DNA from 2 places in the Allorhizobium sp. DMC15 genome. Region 1 is predicted to be linked to the other one. Evidence: predicted binding sites of a transcription regulator. Region 1 holds the regulator's gene; the other holds the start of a gene.
The links. The regulator HrcA, encoded in region 1, represses chaperone genes, less so after heat shock. The targets are predictions, from matches to a motif close to GTTAGCACTCNCNNNNNGNGAGTGCTAAC.
Positions count from the first base shown of each region.

Region 2: the regulator HrcA is predicted to act here: its motif matches at 2,640-2,668, upstream of groES (co-chaperone GroES).

Region 1 covers NZ_JBQUZB010000001.1:291,621-306,911, forward strand. Annotated here, with positions in the region: gene ACT53S_RS01465 (sensor histidine kinase) at 1-858, opposite strand, end outside; gene ubiB (2-polyprenylphenol 6-hydroxylase) at 973-2,547, opposite strand; gene ubiE (bifunctional demethylmenaquinone methyltransferase/2-methoxy-6-polyprenyl-1,4-benzoquinol methylase UbiE) at 2,553-3,329, opposite strand; gene mutM (bifunctional DNA-formamidopyrimidine glycosylase/DNA-(apurinic or apyrimidinic site) lyase) at 3,468-4,358, shown strand; gene ACT53S_RS01485 (enoyl-CoA hydratase) at 4,387-5,160, shown strand; gene rpsT (30S ribosomal protein S20) at 5,349-5,615, shown strand; gene dnaA (chromosomal replication initiator protein DnaA) at 6,435-7,991, shown strand; gene ACT53S_RS01500 (class I SAM-dependent methyltransferase) at 8,044-8,634, shown strand; gene ACT53S_RS01505 (class I SAM-dependent methyltransferase) at 8,616-9,374, opposite strand; gene hemW (radical SAM family heme chaperone HemW) at 9,391-10,572, opposite strand; gene rdgB (RdgB/HAM1 family non-canonical purine NTP pyrophosphatase) at 10,577-11,215, opposite strand; gene ACT53S_RS01520 (VOC family protein) at 11,226-11,633, opposite strand; gene rph (ribonuclease PH) at 11,644-12,360, opposite strand; gene hrcA (heat-inducible transcriptional repressor HrcA) at 12,533-13,621, shown strand; gene grpE (nucleotide exchange factor GrpE) at 13,721-14,350, shown strand; gene ptsN (PTS IIA-like nitrogen regulatory protein PtsN) at 14,426-14,890, opposite strand; gene hpf (ribosome hibernation-promoting factor, HPF/YfiA family) at 14,960-15,291, opposite strand, start outside.
Region 2 covers NZ_JBQUZB010000002.1:900,969-916,259, reverse strand. Annotated here, with positions in the region: gene ACT53S_RS13005 (EAL domain-containing protein) at 1-446, shown strand, start outside; gene groL (chaperonin GroEL) at 516-2,141, opposite strand; gene groES (co-chaperone GroES) at 2,179-2,493, opposite strand; gene ACT53S_RS12990 (usg protein) at 2,760-3,032, shown strand; gene treY (malto-oligosyltrehalose synthase) at 3,107-5,764, shown strand; gene ACT53S_RS12980 (DUF982 domain-containing protein) at 5,949-6,251, opposite strand; gene ACT53S_RS12975 (PfkB family carbohydrate kinase) at 6,326-7,183, opposite strand; gene ACT53S_RS12970 (substrate-binding domain-containing protein) at 7,180-8,208, opposite strand; gene ACT53S_RS12965 (ABC transporter substrate-binding protein) at 8,549-9,808, shown strand; gene ACT53S_RS12960 (carbohydrate ABC transporter permease) at 9,870-10,853, shown strand; gene ACT53S_RS12955 (carbohydrate ABC transporter permease) at 10,853-11,680, shown strand; gene ACT53S_RS12950 (ABC transporter ATP-binding protein) at 11,693-12,718, shown strand; gene ACT53S_RS12945 (ThuA domain-containing protein) at 12,777-13,562, shown strand; gene ACT53S_RS12940 (Gfo/Idh/MocA family protein) at 13,559-14,614, shown strand; gene iolG (inositol 2-dehydrogenase) at 14,705-15,291, opposite strand, start outside.

The sequences.
Region 1 (15,291 bases):
GCCCTCGTTCAAAACATAGGTTTGCAGGGCCTTCAGCGAGGTGTCCAATTCCGCCGTAAAGCCCATGATGTTGACGAGCGGCGCCCGAAGGTCATGCGTCACGATATAGGCGAAGCGCTGGATTTCCTGGTTCGCCTGCATCAGGTCCTCGGTGCGCTCGGCAACGCGCGCCTCCAGGCCTTCGTTGAGGCGGCGAACTTCCTGCTGCGAAGTGGCGAGAGCCCGGATATGCTGGGCGACGACGAAGAGGGCCGCGCCCATGATCACGATGATCGCGACACCGCCGGCGATCGTGATCCACTGCAGTTGCTGGGTTGCATCGATCTGCTGGTCGGCGCCCTTGTCGATCGCCAGATCGGATTTGTCCTTGAAATCCTCGAGGATCTCGCGGATCCGATCCATGTTCTTGCGCCCGACATTTGTCTCGACGAGTGCGACGGCTGCCGCCTGATCGCCATCGCGAACCAGTTGGATGGTGCGGGCCATTTCCGTGAGCTTGCTCTCCACCAGGCTGCGCAGCTCAGTCGTGTCCCGCTCTTTGACCGGGCGTCCGTCCACCTTTTCCGCAAGCGCTTCGACGGCGGAGCGGATCTCGCCGACGGCCTGTTCATAGGGGCTGAGAAACACCTCGTCCCCTGTGATCAGAAAACCGCGCTGGCCGGTTTCTCCATCCGTGAGCTTCTGCATCAGGTCTGCAGACATGCGGCGGATATCACGCTCGACAAGGATGTCGCCGAAAGTCGTGCGGGTTCGCTCCACCAGACCGAAAGTGGCAACGATGATGATAACAAGGATACCCGTGCCGATCAGCAGGAAGAGCAGGGCGGATCGGACCAGGCCGGTTTGTGTGGCGGACATGAATTTCCAGACGGAACAAAGAGCGCAGTATGTGGTTCGAACGCCCGACAGCGCTTATTGTTCCATCATGTCTGACGAAAAATTTTGGCGCTCGGCCGGCCCGCCCCAAACGTGTCAGGAAAGCTGAATGGCGATCGCTACGAGCGCGAGGGCAATCACCCAGAGCGCGATCCGTCCGGACCGCGTGTGCCTGGCCTCTGCCCGTCCGATCCGCTCGGCGGTCTGCGCGTCGAAACGCAACCCTTCTTCGCTCATGCGCATGATCTCGCCATGAAGCTTTTCCGTCTTGGTGGCGATGTCCGGCAGGGCCTCGGCCAGCCGCATGGCAGCCTTGGCGCCGTCCTTCAGGTCGGTGACGATGCGTTTGGGCCCGAGATTGTCGCGGATCCATCCGGAGACGACCGGTTCGGCCGCCTTCCACATGTTGAAGCGCGGATTGAGAATGCGCGACACACCCTCCACGACCACCATCGTCTTTTGCAGCATCACCAGTTCTGGCCGCGTTTCCATGTCGAAGATCTCGGTGACCTCGAACAGTAGCGTCAGGAGCTTGCCCATGGAAATGGTCTCGGCCGGTTGTCCATGGATCGGCTCGCCGATCGCCCGGATCGCCTGGGCAAAGCTTGCGACATTATGATGAGAAGGCACGTATCCGGCTTCGAAATGAACCTCGGCGACGCGCATGTAATCGCGCGTGATGAAACCATAGAGAATCTCGGCGAGAAACCGGCGCTCTTTCTTTCCAAGCCGCCCGGCGATCCCCATGTCGACTGCCACGATCGTTCCGGAGGCATCGACGAACAGATTGCCCGGATGCATGTCGGCATGGAAGAAGCCGTCTCGCAGCGTGTGACGCAGGAAGGATTGGATCAGCGTATCGGCAAGCGCATTCAGGTCATGTCCGGCGGCCCTCAGGCCTTCGACATCCGACATCTTGATGCCGTCGATCCATTCCATGGTGACGACATCACGCCCGGTTCGCTCCCAGTCGACCTGGGGCACCCGGAAGCCCGGATCCTCGGCCGTGTTCTCCGCGATCTCCGACAGCGCTGCCGCCTCAAGCCGGAGATCCATCTCCACCTTGGTGGTCTGCTCCAGCGTCTTCGTCACCTCCACGGGGCGCAAACGCCGGGAATTCGGGATGAAGCGCTCCTGCAGACGGGAGACCAGATACATGGCTTCGAGATCGGCCGCGAAACGTTTGCGCACGCCCGGTCGGATGACCTTCACGGCGACCTTGCGACGCCCCTCAGGTGTCTCGACTTCAGCCGGATGCACCTGCGCGATCGAGGCAGCCGCAATCGGCTCCTCGAAGCACGCATAAAGATCCTCGATCGTCCGGCCGAGCGACTCGCGGATCGTCGACCGGGATGCCTCGGTCGGGAAAAATGCCATCCGGTCCTGCAGGCCGGAGAGATCCTCGGCAAAATCGGCGCCGACGACATCGGGTCGGGTGGCGAGAAACTGGCCGATCTTCACATAGGAGGGACCGAGACGCGCCACGGCATTGGCGAGCCGGTCGGCCCGCTCGACGGATTTCGTCCGGCTGCGGGCAAGCGGCGCCACAGCGGCTTTGGCAAAACCCACGAGCGGCGGCAATCCTTCCGACGGCAGCGCTGCAACAACGCCTTCCCGCACAAGCACCCAACCAACCCGCGCCAGGCGGACATATGCACCGATCGTGCTCATGGGGTTCAGATCTTCCAGCCGGAATGCAGCGCCGCGATGCCTCCGGTATAATTGGTGAAGCGCACGCTGGAGAAACCGGCGCGTTCGATCATCCGGGCAAAGTCCGCCTGGTTCGGGAACTTGCGGATCGATTCCACCAGATACTGGTAGGGTTCGGCGTCACCGGTGATCATCTTGCCGAAACGCGGGATCGCGTTGAACGACCAGGCATCATAGACCTTGTCCAAGAGCGGCATCTCGACCTCGGAGAATTCCAGCACCAGAAGACGCCCGCCACGTTTCAGCACGCGAAAGGCTTCCGACAGCGCCACATCGATATGCGGCACGTTGCGAATTCCGAACGCGATCGTATAGGCGTCGAAAGTGTTGTCCTCGAAGGGCAGGCTTTCGGCATTGGCCTCGACGAAGGTGAGGTTGGGGGTGAGCCCCTTCTTCTCCGCCCGTTCCGCGCCGACACCCAGCATCGAGCCGTTGATGTCGAGCACGGTTGCATGGGCCAGCCGGTTGGAGGCCTCCACGATGCGGAATGCGATGTCGCCGGTGCCCCCAGCCACATCAAGCACCTTGTAGTTAGGATCCTTGCGCGGATTGAGCGAGGCGACCATTGCGTCCTTCCAGACGCGGTGCAGGCCCGCCGACATTACGTCGTTCATGATGTCGTAGCGCTTGGCCACCTTGTGGAAGACCTCGTTGACCAGGCCCTGCTTTTCCTGTTCGTCGACCTGGCGAAACCCGTAGGAGGTTTCCATGCCACCATCGGCGGAAATGCGGCTCTCGGTCATCGATTTACTCCACGTATCGGACAGGTCGGGCGGACCATAGCGAAAAGGGCTTGCGCGCGCTATCTGCGCAAGTGCACCGGCTTCATGGCTGGTCTATAGACCGTAAAACAGGCGCTTCAAACAGAAAGATGGGCTGAAATGCCGGAATTGCCAGAGGTAGAGACAGTCCGCCGCGGCCTTGCGCCGACGATGGAAGGCGCGCAACTGCAGCGGCTGGAGTTGCGGCGCGCAGATCTGCGCTTTCCCCTGCCGCGCGATTTTGCCGCAAGGGTCGAAGGCCGCCGCATTGCGGCCCTGTCCCGCCGTGCCAAGTATCTGCTGATCGATCTGGACGACGGCGCCACCATCATCGCCCATCTCGGCATGTCCGGCTCCTTCCGCATCGAGGAGGGGGAGGCCGCAAACACTCCCGGCGTCTTCCATCACGAGCGCAGCAAGGACGAAAAACACGACCACGTGCTCTTCCATCTGGAACGCGCAGAGGGTCCAGTTCGCGTCATCTATAATGACCCGCGCCGCTTCGGCTTTATGGATCTCGTCGACCGTGCCCAACTCGACGATTACCCCGCATTCCGCGACCTCGGCCCCGAGCCCGTCGGCAATATGTTGTCCGCCAATTATCTTGCCTCGCGCTTTGCCGATCGCAGCCAGCCCTTGAAGAGTGCGCTCCTCGATCAGAAGGTGATCGCCGGCCTCGGCAATATCTATGTCTGCGAGGCGCTCTGGCGCTCCCATCTGTCGCCCACCCGCAAGGTTTCGACCCTGGTTACCAAGACCGGCAAGCCGAAACCGGAACTGATCCTGCTCGCCGATGCGATCCGCGAAGTCATCGTCGACGCGATCGAGGCCGGCGGCTCGTCCCTTCGTGACCATATCCAGACCGATGGCACGCTGGGCTATTTCCAGCACTTCTTCCGCGCCTATGATCGCGAGGGCAGGGAATGCCTCACGGATGGTTGTGGCGGTACCGTCGAAAGGATAGTTCAATCCGGCCGCTCGACATTCTATTGTCGCCGCTGCCAGAAGTGAGCCGCAAGGGCCAGCCAGGGAGAGAGACATGTCATTCGAAACGCTGTTGACCGAACGCCGAGACCGGGTTGCGATCATCACGCTGAACCGGCCCCAGGCGCTGAACGCGCTCAATTCGACGGTGATGCGCGAACTGCGTGAGTTTCTGGCCGAGTTGGAACCCGATCGCGACATCGGCGCTGTGGTTCTCACAGGGTCTGAAAAGGCCTTCGCCGCGGGTGCGGATATCAAGGAGATGCAGTCGCTCGATTTCGTCGATGCCTATACCGGCGGCTTCATCGGCGGCTGGGACGACATTGCCGGCTTCCGCAAGCCGATCATTGCGGCAGTATCCGGCTTCGCGCTTGGCGGCGGATGCGAGCTGGCCATGATGTGTGACTTTATCATTGCCTCCAAGACCGCGAAATTCGGCCAACCCGAGATCACGCTCGGCATCATTCCCGGCATGGGCGGCTCCCAGCGCCTGACCCGCGCTGTCGGCAAGGCCAAGGCCATGGACCTCTGCCTGACAGGGCGCATGATGGATGCGGCAGAGGCCGAAAGCGCAGGCCTCGTCGCCCGCGTCGTGGAGCCAGAGCGCCTGCTGGAGGAAGCCCTGGACGCCGCCGCCAAGATCGCGGCTTTCTCGCGCACCGCCGTCATGATGGCCAAAGAGGCGGTCAACCGCGCCTTTGAGCAGACATTGACCGAAGGCCTGCGCTCTGAGCGCCGCCTCTTCCATTCTCTGTTTGCAACGGAAGATCAGAAGGAGGGTATGGCTGCCTTCGTCGAGAAGCGCAAGCCGGCATTCAGGAACAGATAAGCAGCCGCAAGGCGCAATTCCTGCAGAATCCGCGTTGACGCATTCACGCTTTCCCGCTATATGCCCGCCCACGGTTGGGAAAGCCACTGCGCTTTTCCCATGAAACAGCTCCCCAAGTGCTGGTATGGCAGGTCGCAACGACCCGACGCGGCATGGTGGGCTTTGATTTGAATTCGAGAGAGGCATCTATGGCCAATACAGCTTCGGCGAAAAAGGCGACCCGCAAGATCGCTGCCCGCACTGCAGTCAACAAGGCTCGTCGTTCGCGGGTCCGTGGTTTCATCCGCAAGGTCGAAGAAGCCATCGCTTCTGGCGACGCTGCTGTCGCCAAGGACGCCCTCCAGGCAGCTCAGCCGGAGATCCAGCGCGCAGCCACCAAGGGTGTGGTTCATGCCAACACCGCATCGCGCAAGATCTCGCGTCTTGCCGCTCGTGTGAAGGCCCTGGCTGTCTAAATTCAGCCATCTTTCTGACAAATTAATAAGAGCCTGGCATTTTGCCGGGCTTTTTGCGTTGGTTTGGTCCGGTACATAAAAATCATGTTTTATGATATACTTGTGCACCGCACCGTGTCAGCGGGATGACAAAAAAAATCTTTCAAATTCAATTAGTTGAGAGAGGTGCCTCTCCATTCGCTCGCTTCACGTTGGGGCAGGTTGGGTCCTCTGCGAGTCAAGAGAATTTTTATTTTTTGACCTCGGAGAAGGTCCATTTCGGGACTGATTGTGAATCTCCTTGATTCAAAAGCGATTCTTTTTCAGCCGAATGTGACGCAAAAATGAAGTACCAAGAGTCAATGGCCAAGCGTCCGTTTCGCGTAAAAATCAGTGTTGATCTTGCCATTTGATCCTGCATTAATGATCTCCAGCAAGGGGCGTGGGACTGGTCTGGAAAGACGGTCCGGTCGGTAGAAATGCCGCTCCACCACGACAACCTTTGCCGGAACGGAGTGTTTCCATTCCGTTTTCTCAGAAAGTGATCGGCATTGCATCGGAAACCTGACGGTTTCCGCGTGGTGGCGGTTTTGTGCCTCGATCCAGCCTCAGGCCGGGCGGGGAAAGTGGACTGCATGTCGAGGATGCCGTTCACCGAGGATAGTGGCAAGGCCGTCGGTTTGGGGGCGATGGCCGGATCGGGACCAGTCTTTTGGCTGAGGTTGGGAACCGGTCCATTCGGGGATAGTTGGGTCCGGTTACGGATCTGCACGAGATGAAGCGGCTGTCGGACGGCGTAAAGAGGCGCCCGACGCCTGGAATGATTTGGAAGGCGGCACAATGCAGATGAATTCTATGACGGCCGGTGCGTTGGCAAACGGGGACCATGCACATTCGGCGCTGGACGCCGCGTGCTCCGAAGGAGCAGGAGAGAATGCCGAAATGAAGCATGATGCTCTTTTCGACCGGTTCAGCAAAAGATTGAAAGCCCAGGTGGGCGTCGACGTGTACCAGAGCTGGTTCGGCCGCCTGAAGCTGCACTCCGCCTCCAAGAGCGTGGTGCGTCTCACGGTTCCGACGACCTTCCTGAAGTCGTGGATCAACAACCGTTATCTCGATCTTATCACCTCGATTTTCCAGGCGGAGGATCCGTCCATCCTCAAGGTGGAGATCATGGTGCGCAGCGCCAGCCGCAACACCCGTGGTCCGGCGCTCGACGAGCGCCAGCCGGGTGCCGAGCCGGCCCCGCAGCAGGTGGCCTCCCGCAAGCCGGGTCCGCAGAGCATCGGCCAGATCGCAGCCCCGCAGGCGCCTTCGTCGGTCACAGGCCGTGCCGCCAGCTCGGCGAGCCCGCTTTTCGGCTCGCCGCTGGACAGCCGCTACACCTTTGACGGCTTCGTCGAGGGTTCGTCGAACCGTGTGGCGCTCGCCGCAGCCAAGACCATCGCAGAGGCTGGCGCCGGTGCCGTGCGCTTCAACCCCCTCTTCATTCATTCCTCCGTCGGCCTCGGCAAGACGCACCTTCTGCAGGCGATCGCCAATGCGGCCGTTCACAGCCCGCGCGCGCCCCGCGTCGTCTATCTGACCGCCGAATACTTCATGTGGCGCTTCGCCACCGCCATCCGTGACAATGATGCCCTGACGCTGAAGGACTCGCTGCGCAATATCGATCTCCTGATCATCGACGACATGCAGTTCCTGCAGGGTAAGATGATCCAGCACGAGTTCTGCCATCTGCTCAACATGCTGCTCGACAGCGCAAAGCAGGTCGTGGTCGCCGCTGACCGTGCGCCTTGGGAGCTGGAATCGCTCGACCCGCGCGTCCGTTCGCGTCTCCAGGGTGGCGTTGCCATCGAGATGGAAGCGCCCGATTACGAGATGCGCCTCGACATGATGAAGTCGCGCCTGGACGCTGCCCGCAAGGAAGATCCGTCGCTCGACATTCCTGCCGACATTCTCGAGCATGTTGCCCGCAACATCACCAGCAGCGGCCGCGATCTCGAAGGCGCCTTCAACCAGTTGCTCTTCCGTCGCTCCTTCGAGCCCAACCTGTCGATCGAGCGCGTCGATGAACTGCTCGCCCATCTCGTTGGCGCCGGCGATCAGAAGCGCGTCCGCATCGAAGACATCCAGCGCGTTGTCGCCCGCCATTACAACGTCTCGCGCCAGGAGTTGGTCTCCAACCGTCGCACCCGGGTCATCGTCAAGCCGCGCCAGATCGCCATGTATCTGTCGAAGACGCTCACCCCCCGCTCTTTCCCAGAAATCGGCCGCCGTTTCGGCGGACGCGATCACACCACGGTCTTGCATGCGGTCCGCAAGATCGAGGAACTGATCTCCGCCGATCAGAAGCTGTCGCAGGAAATCGAACTGCTGCGACGCCTGATCAACGAATGAGACGAACACCGAGGCCGGCTCCCAAGCCGGCCTTTTCCTTGGGGAGGATCTTATGACCGGCGACCCCTCCCTTCAATTTTACGAAGGCAACGCGGCGCTTTACGCGGCACGCGATCGCCGCGTGCCCGAACACCAGATGACCCGTTTTGTCGAGCGGCTTCCGGTGGCTGCCCGCATCCTCGAACTCGGCTGCGGCGCAGGCGGCGACAGTGAGGCCATGCTGCAACTGGGTTTCGACGTCACCCCTTCGGATGGATCAGCCGCCATGGCTTCGCAGGCCGAGCGCCGGCTCGGGCGACCGGTTCTCGTGCTGCCGTTCCAGGAACTGGCTTATGAGGCGGAGTTCGATGGCATTTGGGCCAATGCCTGCCTGCTGCATGTTCCGAAAGACAATCTGGCGGATGTGCTCGCCCGCATTGCCAAGGCCCTCCGTCCCCACGGTCGCTTCTATGCCAGCTTCAAGACAGGCGGCACGCAAGGAACAGACCGCTTCGGACGCTACTACAACAGACCGACGCGGGACGAACTGGCAGAACTCTGCGAAGCTGCCGGCTTTGTCGGCGTCGACATCGAGACCGTCTCGGGCGGCGCCTTTGATGGCGAGCCGACCACCTGGCTCTATCTTCACGCGGGCGTGGCCTGAGCCACGGCGATGGGAATGATCTCGGGGCTCGTCTCGGAATAGGCGCTGCGATCGAAATCGCCCAGCCATTCGATGCTGTCGAAACCCGCTTGCGTCAGAAGACGACCGACCGTCTCCCGGTTCGCAAACCGCAGCCGGCTTTCGCTGACCCGCTTTTCACCGGTATCGAGCAGGGTGAACACCGCATCGAAGGTCACGTGCTCCGCTTCGACCGCCTTCACTTGATAATAGACCTCGACCCGACCGAGCCCGTCGATCTCGCGAACCTCGCGCGTCCGTTGCTCTGTCCAGTTTTCCCAGGCTCGCCTCAGCGGATTGCGGCTCTCAAAGACCAGGCGGCCTCCGGGAGCCAGATGACGCCGCGCAAAATCGAGCATGGTGAGCGTTTCTCGATCGTCGAGAAACACCTGAAAGACATGTCCCGTCAGGATGATCAGGTCGAACGCGTCCCGCAGCGAAACCGCAGGATCGAGGACATTCCCTTCAATCCAGCGCACCCGGTTGGCCGTATCCTTGCTCCGCGCCACCGCCAGCATGCCGGGCGCCGGGTCGAGGCCCGTCACCGTGTGGCCGAGATCGGCCAGCGCCAATGCGATCGAGCCGGTTCCGCAGCCGATGTCGAGCACCCGGCAGGCCTCAAAGCCGAGGCCGAGGTAAAAATCCTTGTCGACCCCGTGAATGTTGAAGGCATCGTAGAGCACAGCCATGTCATGGCGGGCGAAGGCGTCATCGACAGGCATGGCACTCTCCTTCAGTTCAGCAGGCGAGATCGGCCACCACGGCATTGAGGATCAGCATGCCGGCCGGGGTGCAGCGCAGGCGGGAATTGCCCAGTCGCTCGATAAAACCCTGTTCCAATAGGAACTGCTCCTTGTCAGGATCCGGATCTCGACCGGAAAGCTGCTGCCAGCGGGCGAGATCGACACCCTCCCGCAGCCGAAGTCCCATCATCAGCAATTCGTCAGCTTGGGCCTCGTTGTCGAGATCCTCCCGATCGACGATCCCATGACCGTCCTGCTCAACGGCGGAAAGCCAGGTTTCCGGATGCTTCTGGGCCGCCGTGGCGACTTTCGTCCGTCCTTGCGTCAGCCGGCCATGCGCGCCGGGACCAATGCCGGCATAGTCTCCATATCGCCAGTAGGTCAGATTGTGCCGGCTCTCGGCACCGGGGCGCGCATGGTTGGAAACCTCGTAGGCCGGCATGCCCTCGCGCGCGGTAATCTCCTGCGTCGCCTCATAGAGCGTGGCCGCGTGCTCCTCGTCCGGCACGATCAGCTTGCCGGCCTTGTGCAGTCCGTAAAAGGCCGTGCCTTCCTCGATCGTTAGCTGGTAAAGCGACAGATGATCGACCGCATAGGAGATCGCCTCCTTCAGTTCCCGTTCCCACGCTTCCACCGTCTGGTTTGGCCGCGCATAGATCAGGTCGAAGGACATGCGCGGAAAGATTTCGCGCGCCAGACGGATCGCTTTCAAGGCATCCGCCACGTCATGCAGCCGCCCCAGGAATTTGAGGTCTGCATCGTTCAGCGCCTGCACGCCCATCGACACCCGGTTGACGCCCGCCGCACGATATCCCCGAAACCGCGTCGCCTCGACGCTCGAGGGATTGGCCTCCATGGTGATTTCGATGCCGTCAGGCACATGCCAGGTGGAGGCGATGCCATCGAGAATGGCGCCGACGGTTGAGGGCTCCATCAGCGACGGCGTGCCGCCGCCCATGAAGACGCTGGTCACCGTCTTCGGCCCCGACAGCGCCCGCATCGTCTTCATTTCGGTCAGGAAGGCCTGAACGAAACGCGCCTGGTCCACCGGCTGGTGGCGCACATGGCTATTGAAGTCACAATAGGGACACTTGGCCGCGCAGAAGGGCCAATGGACATAGACGCCGAAACCGGGTTCCCCCGTGTCGGGCAAAAGCGTGTAGGACCTCTCGGTCAAAGGCTCATGCCTCCAGGCAGGTTTCGACGAAAAGTTTGAAGGCCCGTGCCCGGTGCGACAGGGCGGCCGAATGCTGCCAGCCGTGCTTCTCGTCCGCCGTCATCTCGCCGAAGGTCCGCTCATGCCCCTCAGGTTGGAAGATCGGGTCGTAACCGAAGCCGGCGGTCCCGCGCGGCGGCCACGCAACGACGCCCTCGATCTCGCCGCGGAAGAATTCGGTATGGCCGTCCGGCCAGGCGAGACACAGCACGCTGACGAAGCGGGCAGTCCGCTGAGCCGGCTCCGTCGCGCCCCGCTCGGCAAGCGCCTTTTCGACCTTCTCTATCGCCCAGGGAAAATCGCGGCTGCCGTCTTCCCGCTCGGCCCAGTTGGCGGTGTAGACGCCGGGCGCACCATCAAGCGCATCGATCACCAACCCGCTGTCATCAGACAGCGCCGGCAGACCCGAGGCCTTGGCCGAGGCCAGCGCCTTGATCGCCGCATTTTCCTCGAACGTCGTCCCCGTTTCGTCGGGCTCGACGAAAGCAAGGTCCTTGGCCGATTTGGCCGAGAAGCCGAAGGGGCCGATCAGGTCGGCAATTTCGGCGATCTTGCCGGCATTGTGGCTGGCAACGACGATGGTGCGGGTGTCAAGCTTGCGCATATTGAATGTCCTATTCCAGATCCCACAGCCGTGGCTCGGCGCATTCCAGGCTGTTTCCCGCAGGATCGCGGAAATAGATGGATCGCGCGCCGTTCGGCCAGGTGACGGTCGATTCCAGGGCGACACCGGCTTTCTTCAGCTTGTCCGCCATGGCGTCGAGATCGTTCCCGGTGACCCGGAAACAGGCATGGCCTGGCCCCGTCGTGCCGTGTCTCGGCACGCCCAGCGAGCCGGGCGGCAGGGGTTTCAGCGTTTCCACGCCGTTGAAGATCAGCAGGATGCCCGATCCGCAGCGGTAGAAGATGTGTCGATTGCCGTTTCTCCGGATCGTCTGGAGCCCCAGCACCTCCCCATAGAAGGTTTCCGCCTTGTCCAGATCGTCCACGTAGAGTGCCGTTTCGAGAACCCCTTCGATCATGCGGCAGTCCTCAGCCGATCGCCTGCTTCTGCAGGGCAACCAGTTCGTCGATGCCGTTGCGGGCCAGACCCAGCAGCGTCAGGAATTCGTCCTGGCTGAACGGCTTGCCTTCGGCAGTCCCCTGGATCTCGACGATGCCGCCGGAGCCGGTCATGACGAAATTCGCATCGGTCTCTGCGGCCGAGTCTTCCAGATAATCGAGGTCGATCACCGGCTGGTCGGCGAAGATCCCGCAGGAAATGGCGGCGATATGGTCCTTGAGGACCTTCTCCACCTTCACCATGTTGCGCGCTTCCATCCATTTCAGGCAGTCGTGCAGCGCAATCCAGGCGCCGGTGATCGACGCTGTGCGCGTGCCGCCATCCGCCTGGATAACGTCGCAGTCGATCGAGATCTGGCGTTCACCCAGCGCTTCCAGATCGACGACGGCCCGCAGCGAGCGGCCGATCAGCCGCTGGATTTCCTGCGTGCGGCCGCTCTGCTTGCCGGAAGAGGCTTCGCGACGCATGCGCTCACCCGTGGCGCGCGGCAGCATGCCATATTCCGCCGTCACCCAGCCCTTGCCGGAATTGCGCAGCCATGGCGGCGTCTTGTCTTCCAGGCTCGCGGTGCACAGCACATGCGTATCGCCGAACTTCACCAGGCAGGACCCCTCGGCATGCTTGGAGAAATTGCGCTCGAACGAGACTTTGCGCATTTGATCTGTTTTTCTGCCGGATGGCCGCATTGAAATCTCCTGGGTTGTCACTGCCTTCTAAGGAGGGTGGCTGTCCTTTGCAAAGAAAAAACCGAATGAACGCCCGGCAACTCGGGACTTCGGGCGAATTTGCCCTTTGTCATCGTCATGCGAATGACTATATTCTGCCCATGGAAACAATGAGATCATGCCTGCGCTGACAATGGCCGCACCCAAGACGACCATCGCAGATGTTGCCGCATCGCTGGACGACCGCTCCAGGGAGGTCTTTCGACGGATCGTCGAGACCTATCTCGACTCCGGCGATCCGCTCGGCTCGCGCAATCTCTCCCGCCTTCTGCCGATGTCTCTGTCGCCCGCTTCGGTGCGCAACGTGATGAGCGATCTCGAGCATCTGGGCCTGATCTACGCCCCCCATGTCAGCGCGGGCCGCCTTCCAACGCAAGCTGGCCTGCGCTTCTTCGTCGACGCCTTTATGCAGGTGGGGGATCTCTCGGAAACCGAGCGCGACTCGATCGAGCGCCAGATCCGCCCGTCGAGCCCCGACCAGCCGGTGGAAACCATGCTGACCGAGGCGAGCCGCATGCTGTCTGGCTTGTCGCGTGGCGCCGGTCTGGTCATCTCAGCAAAGAATGATCCCGTCCTCAAGCATGTGGAATTCATAAGGCTGGAGCCGACCAAGGCGCTCGCCGTGCTCGTCGGCGAACACAACCAGGTGGAAAACCGCATCATCGACCTGCCCTCGGGCATCACGGCGTCCCAACTCACCGAAGCCGCCAACTTCCTCAATGCAAACTTGGCGGGCCAGACCTTGCGCGAATTGCGCAGTCAGATCGACAGCATGAAGGCGGAGGTCGCCTCCGAACTCGATACTCTGTCCCAGGACCTCGTCAAGCGCGGCCTGGCAGTCTGGTCGGGCGAGGGGGCCGACAAGAACCCGACGCGTCTCATCGTGCGCGGTCGCGCCAATCTGCTGGAAGGTCTGGTCGACCTCGAAGACATCGAACGCCTTCGCCTGCTCTTCGACGACCTGGAACGCAAGGAAAGTCTTGTCGAGATCCTCGACCTCGCCGAAAGCGGCCCGGGTGTCCGCATCTTCATCGGTTCGGAAAACAAGCTCTTCTCGCTTTCCGGCTCTTCGCTGATCGTGGCACCCTATCGCGATGGTGAAGACCGCATCGTCGGCGCCGTCGGTGTGATCGGGCCCACGCGGCTCAATTATTCCCGCATCGTGCCGATGGTCGATTACACCGCCCAACTCATGGCGCGCCTGTCGCGCTCCGGGCGTTAGGCCGAATTGGCCAGCGACCCTTGATTTTTTCACCCCAAACCCTGATATCGGGCACGAAATCGAACCTCGTGTTCAAATTGCAGACATTCGGAGAACGTCATGACCGAAGAAACCAACAAGAACGGACCTGACGCGGACGCCGCTGAGGCTTACGCTACCGAAGCTCAGGAAGACCAGACAAACGCCGAAGCGACGACCGAAGCCGAAGGCGCCGCGACCGAAGCCCTTGATGCGCTGAAGGCGGAAAATGCCGACCTGCGCGACCGCTTCCTGCGTCTGGCGGCCGACATGGACAACCTGCGCCGCCGGACCGAACGCGAGATCAAGGACGCGAAGTCCTATGCCGTGACGGGTTTTGCCCGCGACATGCTGTCGGTCTCCGACAACCTGCGCCGCGCCATCGAGAGCCTGCCGGAAGACGCCCGCGCGGGTGCAGATGCCGCCGTCACCGCCCTGATCGAAGGCGTCGAGATGACCGAGCGCGGCATGTTGGCCACCATGGAGCGCCATGGGATCCGCAAGATCGAGCCGGTCGGTCAGAAGTTCGACCCGAACTTCCACCAGGCCATGTTCGAAGTTCCCAATCCCGATGTCGCCAACAACACCGTCGTTCAGGTCGTCCAGGCCGGTTACGCGATCGGCGAACGCGTTCTGCGTCCCGCTATGGTCGGTGTCGCCAAGGGTGGCCCGAAGGCCGAAGCCGCAGCAGAGGATGCCGCCAAGGCCTGAGCGACGCTCTCATCTGATACGAAAAAAGCGCCTCGAAGGGCGCTTTTTTTATGTCCGCCGTCGGCCTCCCGCAGCTTATGCCGCGTTGGAAGCCTGCTCTTCGTTGAGGAAGGTATAGATCGCCGAGGCGGAGTCGGTCGCGCGCAGCTTGGAAACGAGATCCTGGTCGCGCAGTACGCGCGCAATGCGTGACAGCGCCTTCAGATGATCGGCGCCAGCGCCTTCGGGGGCCAGCAGCAGGAAGACGAGGTCGACCGGCTGGTCGTCCAGGGCTTCGAAGTCGACAGGGGTTTCCAGGCGCGCGAAGACGCCGGTGATCTGCGTGACCTTGTTCAGCTTGCCATGCGGAATGGCGATGCCATTGCCGACGCCCGTGGAGCCCAGCCGTTCGCGCTGCAGGATGACGTCGAAGATCTCGCGCTCGGGGATATTTGTGAGCTTGGAAGCCTTGGCCGCAAGTTCCTGAAGCAGCTGCTTCTTCGAATTCACCCTGAGTGTCGGTACGACAGCATCCTGATGCAGCAAATCTGCCAAGGCCATATCAATTTCCTTCATGCGTCTGAGCCGGTGGCGGGCGAATGCCTATGGCATTCGCCCGCGCCAGTCTCATCAGCCTTTGATGTTGGCGGAATCGATCCACCCGATATTACCGTCATTACGACGATAAACGATATTCAATTGTTCTTTTCCCGGGCTTCTGAACAGAAGAACGGGTTCGTCGGTCATGTCGAGGGCCATGACGGCCGAAGCGACGGTCATCGTCCGAAGCTTCTTCGTGCTTTCGGCTACGATCGTCGGTGCATAGTCTTCCGGCAGTTCCTCATGATCCTCATCGACGGAGTCCATGACCGTGTAGGCCACCTCGATCGGCGGGTTCGACGCTTCGCCGGCGTGATGATCCTTCAGCTTGCGCTTGTAGCGGCGCAGGCGCTTCTCGACGC
Region 2 (15,291 bases), on a different contig from region 1:
CTTGCATCCGCCAGACGTTGGAGACTGCCCGGCGCACCGACTTTCCGCTCGATCGCATCATCTTCGAATTCACCGAAGTCGAAAAGCTCGATACCGATCACATCCTCAATATCCTGCGCAGCTACCGGGAGATCGGTTTCAAAACGGCAATCGACGATTTCGGCGCAGGCTTTTCCGGCCTCAACCTGCTCGCCCGCTTCCAGCCCGACCTTGTGAAGCTCGACATGGATCTGATCCGTGGCATTGATACCGACCCGGTGAAGCGGGTCGTGGTGCGTCACACGCTGGCCATGCTGGCTGATCTCGGCATCACCGTGGTCTGCGAGGGGATCGAGACAGAGGGCGAGCTGCAGGTGCTGACCGAGCTCGGCGTCCATCTGATCCAAGGCTACTACATCGCCCGCCCGACTTTCGAGGGCTTGAGCCCCGTGTCGATCGCCGCCTGAGCGATCACCCGATGGCAAAAGGGCCGCTCGACGAGCGGCCCTCCACAACGTCTCAAGTCCGGAACGTCCTCAAAAGTCCATGCCGCCGGCCGGCAGGGCAGGGGCGGCTTCCTTCTTCGGCTTCTCGGCGATCATCGCTTCCGTGGTGATCAAGAGGCCGGCAACCGAGGCCGCATCCTGAAGTGCCGTGCGCACGACCTTGGCCGGATCGATGACGCCCTGGGCGAAGAGGTCGCCATATTCGCCGGTCTGGGCGTTCCAGCCGTAAGCGAATTCAGACTTCTCGCGCAGTTTGCCGACGATGATCGAGCCTTCGGCACCGGCATTCTCGGCGATCTGGCGCACCGGGGCTTCGATCGCCCGACGGATGATGTCGATGCCGACGCGCTGGTCGTCATTCGGCGCCTTCAGATTGTCGAGTGCCTTGACCGAGCGCAGGAGCGCCACGCCGCCGCCGGGCAGGATGCCTTCCTCAACGGCTGCACGGGTCGCATGCAGGGCATCGTCGACGCGATCCTTCTTCTCCTTCACCTCGACTTCCGTCGAGCCGCCGACGCGGATGACGGCAACGCCACCGGCGAGCTTGGCCAGACGCTCCTGCAGCTTCTCGCGGTCGTAGTCGGAGGAGGTCTCCTCGATCTGCGCCTTGATCTGGGCCACGCGACCATCGATCTCGGTCTTGGAGCCGGCGCCGTTGATGATCGTGGTGTTCTCCTTCTCGATCGACACTTTCTTTGAACGGCCCAGCATATTGAGCGTGACGTTCTCGAGCTTGATGCCGAGGTCTTCCGAGATGACCGTACCACCCGTCAGGATGGCGATATCCTCGAGCATCGCCTTGCGACGATCGCCGAAGCCCGGAGCCTTGACGGCAGCAACCTTCAGACCACCGCGCAGCTTGTTGACGACGAGGGTTGCGAGCGCTTCGCCTTCGACGTCTTCGGCAATGATGACCAGCGGCTTGCCCGACTGGACGACGGCTTCGAGCACCGGGAGCAGCGCCTGCAGGTTCGACAGCTTCTTCTCGTGGATCAGGATGTAGGGATCGTCGAGTTCGACGCGCATCTTTTCCTGATTGGTCACGAAGTAGGGCGAGAGATAGCCGCGGTCGAACTGCATGCCTTCGACGACTTCGAGTTCGGTTTCGGCGGTTTTCGCTTCCTCGACGGTGATCACGCCGTCATTGCCGACCTTCTCCATCGCTTCGGCGAGGTAGCGACCGATCTCCGTGTCGCCATTGGCGGAGATGGTGCCGACCTGAGCGATCTCGGCATTGTTGGAGATCTTGCGGGCATTGGCCTTCAGTTCGGCCACGACAGCTTCGACGGCGAGGTCGACGCCGCGCTTGAGGTCCATCGGGTTGAGACCGGAGGCTACGGCTTTCGCGCCTTCCTTGACGATGGCCTGGGCGAGCACGGTCGCGGTGGTGGTGCCGTCACCGGCGAGATCATTGGTTTTGGAGGCGACTTCGCGCAGCATCTGCGCGCCCATGTTTTCGAACTTGTCTTCAAGCTCGATTTCCTTGGCGACCGATACACCGTCCTTTGTGATGCGGGGGGCGCCGAAGGACTTGTCGATGACGACGTTGCGGCCCTTGGGACCCAGCGTCACCTTCACGGCATTGGCGAGGATATCGACGCCACGCAGCATTTTTTCGCGGGCATCGGTGTGGAATTTCACTTCTTTTGCAGCCATGGTTCACTCCTCAAAGGCAAATGATGACTGATGGTTCTCAGGCGGCTTTCTTTTCGGCAGCCTGGGCTTCGATGATGCCCATGACGTCGGCTTCCTTCATGATCAACAGCTCTTCGCCGTCGATCTTGATCTCGGTGCCGGACCATTTGCCGAAGAGAACGCGGTCGCCGACCTTCACGTCGAGGGCGACCATCTGGCCCTGCTCGTTGCGGGCGCCCGGGCCAACGGCGACGACTTCGCCTTCCTGCGGCTTTTCCTTGGCAGTGTCGGGGATGATGATGCCGCCCTTGGTCTTTTCCTCGGACGAAACGCGGCGGACGACGATGCGGTCGTGCAGCGGACGGAACTTCATGTTTTCCTCCTGGACAAACAAAAATGGAACGTCCCCAAAGGCCGGACCGGATGCGGTCCGGACGGGTTGCCGGACCCTTCAACGGCATCCGGCGCGCGAAGATTTGGTTTTTCCGTTTTTTCGTTTCAAGAGGGCTTCACGAAAAAATCAGCACTCAGTGAGTTCTGCTGCTAACATTCTGAATTCAATGAGAAAAAGATGATTTTTGTTGCCTGTCGCGAATTTTTCGGCAAACTTTTCTCGTCCATAATCAAGAGGGAAACCGCATGAATCCTTCGCATGACTTCACCCTCCAGATGGAGGGGTACGGGCTCACCACCGCGCATATCCTCTACCGCATGCCGGACTTTCGCTCCGTGCTGCAGACCTTCCTCTGGCAGGATTACGATCTGGCCCCTGATTTCCCGCAGATGACGAAGTTCCTGGAGTTCTGGCGCACCAATCTCGATGGCGACCTTCATTCGGTGCGTTTCAGCCACAAGCGCCTGATCGGCCCCAACGAATGGCGCAAGGTGGACGGAGAATTCAGGCTCCACTGAGACGAGCTGCTGGGAACAACCCCGGGTGGGCGGCGTTACGCAGCGTCGCCTAAACTTCTCCCGAGGATGCCCGCATGCCCATTCCCGTCTCGACATACCGTCTGCAGTTTCGAGGCGGGATGGACTTCGACCGTGCCATCGGCCTGATCCCCTATCTGAAACGGCTCGGCATCAGCCACGTGTATGCATCTCCCATCTTCGCCGCAACTAAGGGGTCTACCCATGGTTACGACGTCACGGATGCCAATCTCGTCGACCCTGTGCTGGGTGGCCGGGAGGGGCTTGAGCGGCTGTCGCACGCACTCAAAGCTGCGCGTCTCGGCCTTATCCTCGACATCGTTCCAAACCACATGGCGGCCAGCCTGGAAAACCCCTGGTGGCGCAGTGTCGTGACCTGGGGTGAGGTCAGCCCCTTTGCGCGTCATTTCGACATCGACTGGACCCAGAAGCTGACGCTGCCCTTTCTCGGCTCCAGCTTTGAACAGGTGGTGATGGACGGTTCGCTATCGCTCGTGCTCGATCGGTCCGTAGGAGGGCTGGCACTCAAATATTTCGACAGCCTCTATCCGCTGAACCCTCAAACCTATCCTGCCGTCTTGAGCGAAACGACCGATCCGATGGCGACGCGGCTTGCGGATTTGGGGCGTGCCGCCAACAGCAAAGAGGCCGCTGCCTTTCATCGCGCCGTACTCGACCTTTGCCAAGGTGGGGACTGCGAGGCGCTGCTGCGGACGCTCGAAACACGCGCCCGCGATGCCGATTTCCTCGTTTTCCTGCACAGCCTTCAGCCCTGGCGCCTCATGCATTTCACGGAGGCTGCACAAGGGCTCAACTATCGACGTTTCTTCGAGATCGCGGGACTGGTCGGGTTGAGGGTGGAAGACGAAACGGTGTTCAACGATGTGCACCAGACGGTTCTCGATCTGGTGCGCAGGGATGTCTTGCAAGGGTTACGCATCGACCATGTCGATGGCCTCGCCGACCCTTCAGCCTATCTTTCCAAACTTCGCGCGGCCATTGGCGAGGATGTCTATCTGGTGGTCGAGAAGATCCTGGCGCCCGGTGAAACGCTTCCTTCAGACTGGCCAGTCGAGGGGACAACTGGCTACGAATTCATTGCGTCCCAGGTCCCGGTTCTGCTTGACGCAGACGGGTTCCGTGCTGTCCGCAAGGCCTATGAGCAGGTCAGCGGCGGCGCTTCCGACATCGCTCTGGAGATGCGGGCCGCCAAGCGGCAGATGATCCGGGTGAATTTCGCCGGCGAGGTGAACGCTCTGCTGCGGCAAGGCGTGCGGCTGACCGGGTTCGACAACCAAGTCTTGCGCGGGGCGCTCGAAGAGCTGCTGCTCTGCTTTCCGCGCTACCGGACCTACGGCCGGGACGACGCCATTCCGGCTGGCGATCGCGCCTTGCTGGAGGAGGTTCTTCGCGACGCCTGCCGAAGCCTCTCCGATGACGAGGCTGATGCCGCGCGCAGTCTTGCCGCTAAGCTGAAAGGCGAGGGAGGCGCCTCCGGGCATGACCAGGATATTGCCGAATTCCGTCGGCGATTCCAGCAGCTGACTGGGCCGTTGATGGCGAAGTCCCTGGAAGACACCCTGTTTTTCCGTCACGGCGAATTCCTGGCGCTCAACGAGGTGGGGGGCGAACTGGAGCCGCCCGAGGCGGGGCTCGATCATTTCCACCAGGAAATGGCGCGGCGTGCCGAGGGGCAGCCACAAGGGCTTTCCGCCTCCTCGACGCATGATACCAAGCGCGGTGAGGATGCGCGGGCGCGGCTCTTCGCCTTTGCTGAAGACGCGACCGCCATGGCGGCGCGGATCGCGCGTTGGCGGCAGATGGCGCAGCAAGGAGTGAAGCCGTTACAGGACGGTCCGGCGCCGGAGCCGGAGATCGAATGGATGATCTTCCAGGCGCTGATCGGGCACTGGCCTGTCGATCTGCGCGCGGAGCATCGCGAAGGCGTCGCCGAGTTTGCAGAACGGGTTGTCGCCTTCGTCCAAAAGTCCCTTCGCGAGGCAAAACTCCGCAGCGACTGGAACGCGGTGAATGAGGAGTACGAGACAGCCGCCGAAGATTATGTGCGTGGTCTGCTGCTTGACCACCCGGGATTCGTGACGGAATTTGTCGGCGAGATCCAACCACTCATTGTCGCGGGCCTCGTCAATGGGCTGACGCAGACGGCGATCAAGCTGACGGCGCCGGGAATCCCGGATATCTATCAGGGCAGCGAAGGGATTGATCTCAGCTTTGTGGATCCGGACAACCGTCGCCCGCCGCCTTTCTCGACGCTTGCCCAGTTCGACCCGGATGCCCCGATCGCTTTTTCGGACCCTCAGGCTCTGGCCTCAGGCTGGGTCAAACAGGCTGTGGTCGGGCGCGGGCTTCGTCTGCGCAACCGGCTTCCCCAGCTCTTCGCGGAAGGGAGCTATGTGCCGCTGGTTGCCGCTGGACCCAGAAGCCGCCACATCGTCGCCTTTGCTCGGATGCTTGGCGAGGAGGCCGTCGTCACTGTCGCCTGCCGCCTGCCCCTTTCGATGCTGACGGAGGCTCAGGCCCTTGGGCAAGCCGAGTTCTGGGGCGATACATCGGTGGCGTTCCCTGACGGCTTGGTAGAGGTCTGCTGGCGTGATGCCCTCACGGACCGTGCCATTTGCGCGGGGGCCAAGCTGCTGATGAGCGAAGTGCTCAACGGGCAAACCGTGGCAATACTCTCAGCGGAGCGCACGTGACGGATTATCGTTGATCGCAATGAACGAGGGAACGGGTGCCGCCAATATCCTTGCTGTCGGCGGCAGCAGCCTGCACGCCGGCGCGGCACCAGCAAGGCACATGATGGGTGAAGATTTGCCTGTTGTCGGCGCGAGGGTGTGTCCAGAATGCGGCCACACCCTCAATTCGATGTCTAGTTGGTTCTCAAGCCACCGCGTTGCGGCGCTGCGGCAGGAAACTCACCAGCCTGCCGGGGTCGCTGGCCAGACGCATGCCCGCTTCTTCAGCAGCTGCAATGAAAGCTGCGCGAGCGAGTTCGGCGGCGCGGACACCGCGAAGGGCGTTCCGGCATAGACGCATCGCGCGTTCGTAAGCCGGTCCGCGCCGTGTTGGCCATTCGGCATCGAGAAAATCCAGGGCATCATAGGCGTTCTGGAAACGTCGTGTCAGGCCGCAAGGCAGTTCCAACTCCACGGGGCGGTTCCAGGTAAAATCGTATTCAGTCATGCCTTCCTCCGTATGGCACCCACAAACTCGCCAGGTTTGCGTAGAGTTCCGGAGGGGCAGTCAAATAAAATTGGTTACAGCGTTGATTTTTCAGTTGTCATTGCCGCCGTTTCCTGCTCACGCGCGGCCAGCCAATCGGCGGTCAAGTCGGCGGCTATGCGCACCGCTGCCGCGATATCTGCCCCGCGAAGGAGAGCGTGAATCACCCCGCCGCTGAAGCTGTCGCCGGCGCCGATTGTGTCGCGAACCTGCACCCGCTCTGCCGGAACCACTGTCATTTCCCGCGTGCCGTCATAGATGGAAATGGCCTCCGGTCCATCGGTCATCACGAGATGGCGAAGCCGCTCGCCAGCCAGAGTAACCGCGAGCGACCAGAGATCGGCCATGCCTCTACCGGGCACATCCGCCTTGGAGCCGATCATGATATCGGCCGGTCGCTGATCGGCCCGACGCAGCGGTAGTTGCGATACGACCAACCGTGCCCGGTCAAGGGAGGCCCTGATCGTCTCGGGTAGGAGTGGCGCATTGACGTAGAAGACGGCGTCAGAGAGGGGCCTGGCCAGAGTAAATTCCCGCGACAGGCGTCGTTCGTTCGACAGGATGGTCCGCTCGCCCTTCGGGTCGAGCAGGATGTCGGCAAAATCGGTATCGCCGGTCACGCGGGTGATCAGTCCGGTGTCCAAGCCCTGGGCGTCGAGGTCGGCCATCGCGCGATCGCCGTGGCCATCGGTCATCAGGTTCGACAGGATCGCCACCGGATGGCCGAGATCGTGCAACCGGCGTGCGGTAAAATAGCCGCCGCCACCCAGGCGCGTCTCACGGCTGCTCCAGAACAGGCGCCCTCCGGCCTGCAAAGGTTCGGTGAGCTGCCAAATGCGGTCGTGGTTGACGTGGCCGATGACAACGATGCGTTCCGCAGTCGCCGCTTTCATTCTTCGGCATCCTTGGGGACGGGGCGGCTGGACTCGCGCAGGATCAGTTCCACCGGCCAAAGTTCGGCGATGTCGGTGGCGGGGCGGCCGCTCAACATCTGCAGGAGGAGGTCGGCGATGCGGGTGCCGGCGGAGCGGATCGACGACCGCGTTGTGGAGAGCGACGGCGCCATGTTCTCAGCCGTCAGATAGGGAAAGACGTCGTCATGGGCGATGACGGAAATGTCGCGCCCAACGACCAGGTTCATCGAACGGGCGGCGCGATAGACCCCGAGGGCGGTCATCATCGAGCCGGCAACGAAGGCGGTCGGGCGTGGCCTCTGTTCGAGTGCGGAGCGGGCGAAGCGAAAGCCGATCTCGTCGGTAAAATTGCCGTGGGTCACCAGCTTGGGGTCGAATTCGACGCCGCGTTCGGCAAGTGCGGCCTTGAAGCCGGCGAGCCGATGCGTGGTGAAGGTGAGGCCCGCGCGCCCATTCAGCAATGCGATGCGCCGGTGACCGAGGTCAAGCAAATGCTCCGTGCTGCGACGGATTGCGCCCTCGTTGTCGATGTCGAGCCAGGCATGTGGGACGTCGGTGGCCGAGCGGCCATGGACGACGAAGGGCAGTTTCAATTGGTTCAACAGAGCGATACGGGGGTCATCTGGACGGGGCGAGTGGATGACGACACCATCCACGCGTCGGCTTTCGACGAGCCTGCGATAAAGCTGTTGTTCGTCACGTGCGTCGTGCTCGACCATCGGCGTGATGAGAATGTCGATGTCCTCGCCGCTCAGGCGCTCGGCCATGCCGCTCATGAATTCGGAGAACTGATAGTCGCCTGCTTTGGTCATCACGACGCCGATCGCGCCGGCACGTCCGGTCGCCAGCCGAACGGCATTGATGTTGGGGCGGTAGCCGAGACGGGCAGCCTCCTGCGCGACACGGGTGCGCGTCGCTTCGCTGACTTCCGGATACCCGCTCAAGGCGCGGCTGACGGTTGTCGGCGACAGACCGATGTGCTGGGCGAAATCCTTGAGTTTCATGCGTTCCGTTTCCTCCGTCGGGATATCCGGGAGGCTCCCCCAGATGCTTATCCCACGAGCACGCCGGATCTGGCAAGTTTCGCCCGTCGCGATTTAAAGCGATTACAATTTTGTATTTTCGTAGCCTCGTCATGGTGCGTTTGCGGGATTCGACGAGGTCATATGCTTGGGGATGGTTTGAAATTAAACATGAATATCAGTTATTTGATATGATGTCTTTGGGCATGATGGAACATGGTTTGACTCGGTTGGTGTTTTTTGCCAGTGTTTTGGAACCAAAGCGTTTTCAATTTTATTGTGGAGAGCGGAAACGGCTTTGGTTTCTCGGGAGGAGATATCGATGAAAACACTGTTGAGCGCCGCATTGATCGCGGCCACTGCGTTGTGCGGAAGCGTTCAGGCTGCGGAGATTTCGGTCGCAGCGAATTCGACCGGCAAGAACCTCGACTTCTTGCGCAAGCTGTTTGTGGAGTTCGAGGAAAAGAGTGGTCACAAGATCTCGCTCGTGACCATGCCGCCATCCAGCTCGGAGCAGTTCGCCCAGTACCGACTTTGGCTTGCTGCCGGCAACAAGGACGTGGACGTCTACCAGACGGACGTCGTCTGGGCGCCGCAGCTCGCTGACCAGTTCGTTGACCTCAAGCCGGCGGCCGGCGAGGCGATCAATGAGTTCTTCCCGTCGATCATAGAGTCCCAGACCGTCGATGGCCGCCTCGTCGCAATGCCGCTCTATACGGACGCACCGGCGCTGTTCTACCGGAAAGATCTTTTGGAAAAATACGGAAAAGACGTCCCGAAGACCTGGGCCGACATGGCTGCAGTCGCCAAGGAAATCCAGGACAAGGAGCGCGAAGCCGGCCAGAAGGATCTCTGGGGCTATGTCTTCCAGGCGAATGCCTATGAAGGACTGACCTGCAATGCGCTCGAATGGATCAAGTCTTCGGGCGGCGGCCAGATCGTCGAGCCGGATGGCACAATCTCAGTCAATAATGAGAAAGCCGCTGCTGCTCTCGATCAGGCGAAGTCGTGGATCGGCACCATCTCGCCACCCGGCGTGCTCGCCTATCAGGAAGAGGAGTCTCGTGGGGTCTGGCAGACCGGCAATGCCGTGTTCATGCGTAACTGGCCTTATGCCTTCGCGCTCGGCAATGGCGACGACAGCGCGGTGAAGGGCAAGTTTGATGTCACGACGCTTCCCGTGGCTGCGGCCGGCGACAAGCCGTCCTCGACCCTTGGCGGGTGGAACCTTGCCGTGTCCAAGTATTCGGAGGAGCAGGAAGCCTCGATCGAACTCGTCAAATTCCTCACCTCTGCCGAGGTGCAGAAGCGGCGCGCCATCGAACTCTCGAACCTTCCCACGCGTTCGGCCCTCTATGACGACGCCGACGTCGCAGCCGCCCAGCCCTTCATGCCGCAGTGGAAGCCGATCTTCCAGGATGCCGTACCGCGTCCATCCGCGACGACCAAGGTCAAGTATAACGAGGTGTCCTCGCGCTTCTGGGGCGCCGTGCACAACACGCTTTCGGGCTCCGGCACCGCTGCAGAAAACCTGGAACTGCTCGAGATCGAGCTGAACGAACTCATGGGCAACGGCTGGTGATGTTTTGGCCGGGCGGTCCTTCTGCCGCCCGGCTTCTCACCGCTTTTCGGGAGGACTGCCCATGACCGACATCCCCATCCAGAGAGACGTCCGGCCGGTTACGGCCAGAGCGACAGCCGGCTCCGATCTGAGCGCCCAGCGTACCCGCTCCGCCTGGATCTTTCTCGCCCCGACCCTTCTCGTTCTCGCCATGGTGGCCGGTTGGCCGCTCGTCCGGACGATCTATTTCAGCTTCACCAACGCTACGCTCAACAACCTCGCCGGTGCCGAGTTCATCGGCTTTAATAACTACCTCACCTGGATCACGCTGCAGAGCGGCCGCACCGTTTGGCGCGGGCTGCTGGTCGACCCTGCGTGGTGGGGTGCAGTCTGGAATACGCTGCGATTTACCCTTCTGTCGGTCTCGATCGAGACGGTGCTCGGTCTTATCGTGGCGCTCGTGCTGAACGCAAGTTTCCCCGGCCGCGGCCTCGTGCGTGCCGCCATCTTGATCCCCTGGGCCATCCCGACCATCGTGTCTGCCAAGATGTGGGCCTGGATGCTCAACGACCAGTTCGGCATCTTGAACGATATCTTCCTTAATCTTGGCCTGATCAGCCAGAAGATCGCCTGGACGGCCAATCCGGAGACGGCGATGGTCGCGGTTCTGATCGTCGACGTTTGGAAGACGACGCCGTTCATGGCGCTGCTCATTCTCGCGGGCCTGCAGATGGTGCCGCAGGATATCTACGAGGCGGCGAAGATCGATGGGGTGCATCCGGTCAAGGTGTTCCTCCGGATCACGCTACCCCTCATTCGTCCGGCGCTGATGGTGGCCATCATCTTTCGTATGCTGGATGCGCTCAGGATCTTCGACCTCATCTATGTGCTGACGCCGAACAATTCGCAGACCAAGACCATGTCGGTCATGGCGCGCGAAAACCTGTTCGAGTTCGATAAGTTCGCCTATGGGGCAGCCGCATCGACCATGCTCTTCCTGATCATCGCCTCGATTACGGTGCTCTACATCGTCTTCGGCCGCGTCAATCTTTCGGGGGATCGCTAATGCCGACTCTCGTCAAACAATCCGCCTTCTACCTGCTCGTGGCGATCATCGTCGTCATTGCCGTATTCCCGTTCTACTACGCGATCATCACAAGCCTCAAACCCGGTAGCGCGCTCTTCGACATCAGCTACTGGCCGAGGAACGTGACCTTGGGGAGCTATGAAAGCGTGCTGTCGCGCGGCAGCTTCGTGCGCAGTCTCGGGAATTCGCTGCTGGTGGCCACCGTGGTGGTCGTGCTGTCGCTGTTCCTGGCGGTGACCGCCTCTTATGCGCTCGCCCGTGTCCGGTTCCGGGGAAGGGGACTGCTGCTGCTCACCATCCTCGCGGTCTCGATGTTCCCGCAGATCGCCGTGCTCGCCGGCCTGTTCGAACTCATTCGCTGGATGGGGATCTTCAACACGCCGATCGCGCTGATCTTCTCCTACATGATCTTCACGCTGCCGTTCACCGTCTGGGTGCTCACCACCTTCATGCGGGATCTGCCAATCGAGATTGAGGAGGCGGCGATCGTCGACGGGGCCTCGTCGTGGGTGATCATCACCCAGGTGTTCATGCCGCTGATGTGGCCGGCACTGGTGACGACCGGGCTGCTCGCCTTCATCACCGCCTGGAACGAGTTCCTCTTCGCGCTCACTTTTACCTCGTCGAACACACAGCGCACCGTGCCGGTCGCCATCGCGCTGCTCTCCGGCGACAGCCAGTTCGAAATCCCCTGGGGCAACATCATGGCTGCCTCGGTCATCGTCACCGTACCGCTGGTCATACTCGTTCTGATCTTCCAGCGGCGTATCATTTCCGGCCTCACCGCCGGCGGCGTCAAGGGATAGGAGGATAACCCCATGGCCCATATCCAGCTTAGCAATATCCGCAAATCCTTCGGGGCGCTTGAGGTCATCAAGGGCGTCGACATGGAGATCCGTTCCGGCGAATTCATGGTTTTCGTCGGCCCCTCCGGCTGTGGCAAGTCCACGCTTCTGCGCCTGATCGCCGGCCTGGAGGACATCTCCTCCGGCACGCTCGCCTTTGATGGCGAGGTGATGAACCAACTGCCGCCTGCGAAACGCGGCATCGCAATGGTGTTCCAGTCCTATGCGCTCTATCCGCACATGACCGTGTTCAACAACATGGCCTTCGGCATGAAGCTTGCCGGTCAGGACAAGGCGGAGCGCGACCGAAGAGTGCGGGAGGCGGCGGACATGCTACAGCTTACCCCGTATCTCGAGCGGTTGCCCCGGCAGCTTTCGGGTGGCCAGCGACAGCGTGTGGCGATCGGTCGCGCCATCGTTCGAGACCCTCGCGTGTTTCTGTTCGATGAACCGCTCTCCAACCTCGATGCGGCCCTTCGGGTCGCCACCCGCCTCGAAATCGCCAAGCTTCATCGCAGCATGCACAGTACGACGATGATCTATGTGACCCATGACCAGATAGAGGCGATGACACTCGCCGACCGAATCTGCGTGTTGCGGGACGGAGTGGTCGAGCAGATCGGCACGCCGCTCGAACTCTATGAGAGCCCGAATTCGCTCTTCGTTGCCGGTTTCATCGGATCACCGAAGATGAATTTCCTCGATGGGCGCTTTTCGGACGAAATGGGCGCCCATACCATCGGCATTCGCGCCGAGCATCTTTCGATTGAACAAGATGGCCGCTGGCGGGGTTCTGTCGTGCATTCCGAAATGCTCGGGTCGGACAGCTATGTCTATGTCGACATCGGCACGTCCGAGCCGATCGTCGTTCGGCAGGAGGGCACCGCCACACTGAAGCCGGGTGAAAACGTCGCGCTTTCGCCTGTTGAGCATGAACTGCACCGTTTCGACCGCGATGGCCGCGCCATCGGCCGCGGCCTGATGAAAGGCGCCGCCTGAGCGCCATGATGAAATACGGTCCTCCATGGCGGAGGATCGATACTGAAGGAGAATTCAGATGACGATCAGAACAGTTGTCTGGGGTGAAAACGTTCACGAGCGGGAAAATGCCATCGTCCGGGGGATCTATCCCGACGGCATGCATTCGACGATAGCGGCAGCCCTCAATACCGACAGCGAGATCGAGGCGACCACCGCGACCCTGCAGGAGCCGGAACACGGCCTGTCGGTCGAGCGACTGGCAGAGACGGATGTGCTGGTCTGGTGGGGCCACAAGGCGCATGGCGAGGTGTCCGACGAGATCGTCGAACGCGTTGCCAAGCGTGTTTGGGAAGGCATGGGTCTGCTGGTTCTGCATTCCGGCCATTTTTCCAAGCCGTTCAAGCGGCTGATGGGTACGCCCTGCGCGTTGAAATGGCGCGAGGCGGGCGAGCGCGAGCGGATCTGGACGGTCAATCCGGGACATCCGATCGCAGCCGGCATTCCTGAAAATTTCGTGCTGGAAAACGAGGAAATGTACGGCGAGTTCTTCTCCGTTCCCGAGCCGCTCGAAACCGTGTTCATCTCCTGGTTTGCCGGTGGCGAAATCTTCCGCTCAGGGCTCACCTGGAAGCGTGGTGCCGGAAATATCTTCTACTTCCGCCCCGGCCACGAAACCTATCCGACCTATCACGATGCAACCGTGCAGCAGGTCATCCGCAACGGCGTGAAATGGGCCTACAACCCGATGCCGCATTACGGTGCCGTGCATGATGCCCCGAACGTCCCGGTCGAGAAGGCGCTCGAGCCGATCACCGAGCGCGGCCCGCGTCTCCACCAGGCCGGCGAGGAAGGCTACAAATGAGCAGTCCTATCCGGCTTCTGGTGCTGGGCACCGGCGGCATGGCCAATACCCATGCCATGAATTTTTCCACCATCACTGACGTCCAACTCGTGGCCGCCGTCGATGTCGATCTGGCGAAGGTTCGCGCCTTCGCTGCCCGGCATGACATTCCCAACACCTTCACCAGTCTGGAGGAGGCAATCGCCTGGGGCGAGTTCGATGCGGTCACCAATGTGACGCCCGATCGCATTCACTATGCCACGACGCTGCAATTGCTCGCCGCCGGCAAACATGTGATGTGCGAAAAGCCGCTGGCCGAAAGCTATGCCAAGGCTGACGAGATGGCGACGGCTGCGGAAGCCTCCGGCCTCGTCAACATGGTCAACCTCACCTATCGCAACGTGGCGCAGGTGCAGAAGGCGCGGCAGATGGTACTGGCCGGCGAGATCGGCAAGGTTCGCCACATTGAGGCCTCCTATCTGCAGAGCTGGCTCGTTTCGAAAGCCTGGGGCGACTGGGCAACCGAGAGCCAGTGGCTCTGGCGCCTGTCGACCAAACACGGATCGAACGGTGTGCTCGGCGATGTCGGCATCCATATTCTCGACTTCGTCGGTTATGGCGCGGTCACCGAGATCGATCATGTCTTTGCCCGGATGAAGGCTTTCGAAAAGGCGCCGGGCAACAAGATCGGCGAATATGATCTCGACGCCAATGACAGCTTCACCATGACGGCCGAGTTCACCAACGGGGCCATGGGTGTCATCCATGCCAGCCGCTGGGCGACCGGCCACCTGAATGAGCTTCGGCTCAGGGTGCATGGCGACAAGGGCGCGCTCGAGGTCATCCACCGGCTCGACGGCTCGCGCCTGCGGGCCTGCCTGCAGGAAGATGTCGAGAAGGCCGTCTGGCGCGAGATTGAGGTTGATCCGGTGCAGACGAACTATCAGAAGTTCATCGCCGCCATCCAGTCCGGCTATACGCAGGAGCCGAGCTTCCGGCATGCGGCCAATCTGCAGAAGATCCTCGATCTCGCCATGCTGACAGAAGTCGAGCGTCGCGAACTGGCGGTCTGACCTCCGCCGTCAAAACGAAAACGCCGCCCGAGGAGGTTCGGGCGGCGTTTCCATTCTGCGTGACCTCTCGGCCACGCGGGAGCTTGTGGTTCAGTAGCTGACCGTCACGGCTGACTTGTCCTTGGCCGACTTGACGGCCGCATCAGCGAGCGCCAGCGCGATCAGGCCGTCTTCAGCCGACGGTGCCATCGGCGTGCCGTTGTCGAGCGCGTCGATGAAGGCCGAGATTTCGGCTGCATAGGCGGCCGTGTAGCGGGTCATGAAGAAGTCGTGCAGCGGCGGGCGGGTATAACCGTCCTTGTTGGCGACTTCGATCGAAACCGGGCGCTGGTTCTCGGCCGAGACCGAGCCCAGCGAACCATGCACCTCGATGCGCTGGTCGTAGCCGTAGGATGCGCGGCGCGAGTTGGAGATGATCGCCTGGCGGCCGCTCTTCGTCGTCAGGATCAGCGAGGCGCTGTCGTAGTCGCCGAGTTCGCCAATCTTAGGATCGACGAGAACGGAGGCCGAGGCCTGGACCGTTTCGATTTCTTCGCCGAGCAGGAAGCGGGCCATGTCGAAGTCATGAATGGTCATGTCGCGGAAGATGCCGCCGGAGACCTTGATGTATTCGGCAGGCGGTGCGCCCGGGTCGCGGCTGGTGATCGTCACCATCTCGACCTTGCCGATCGAGCCCT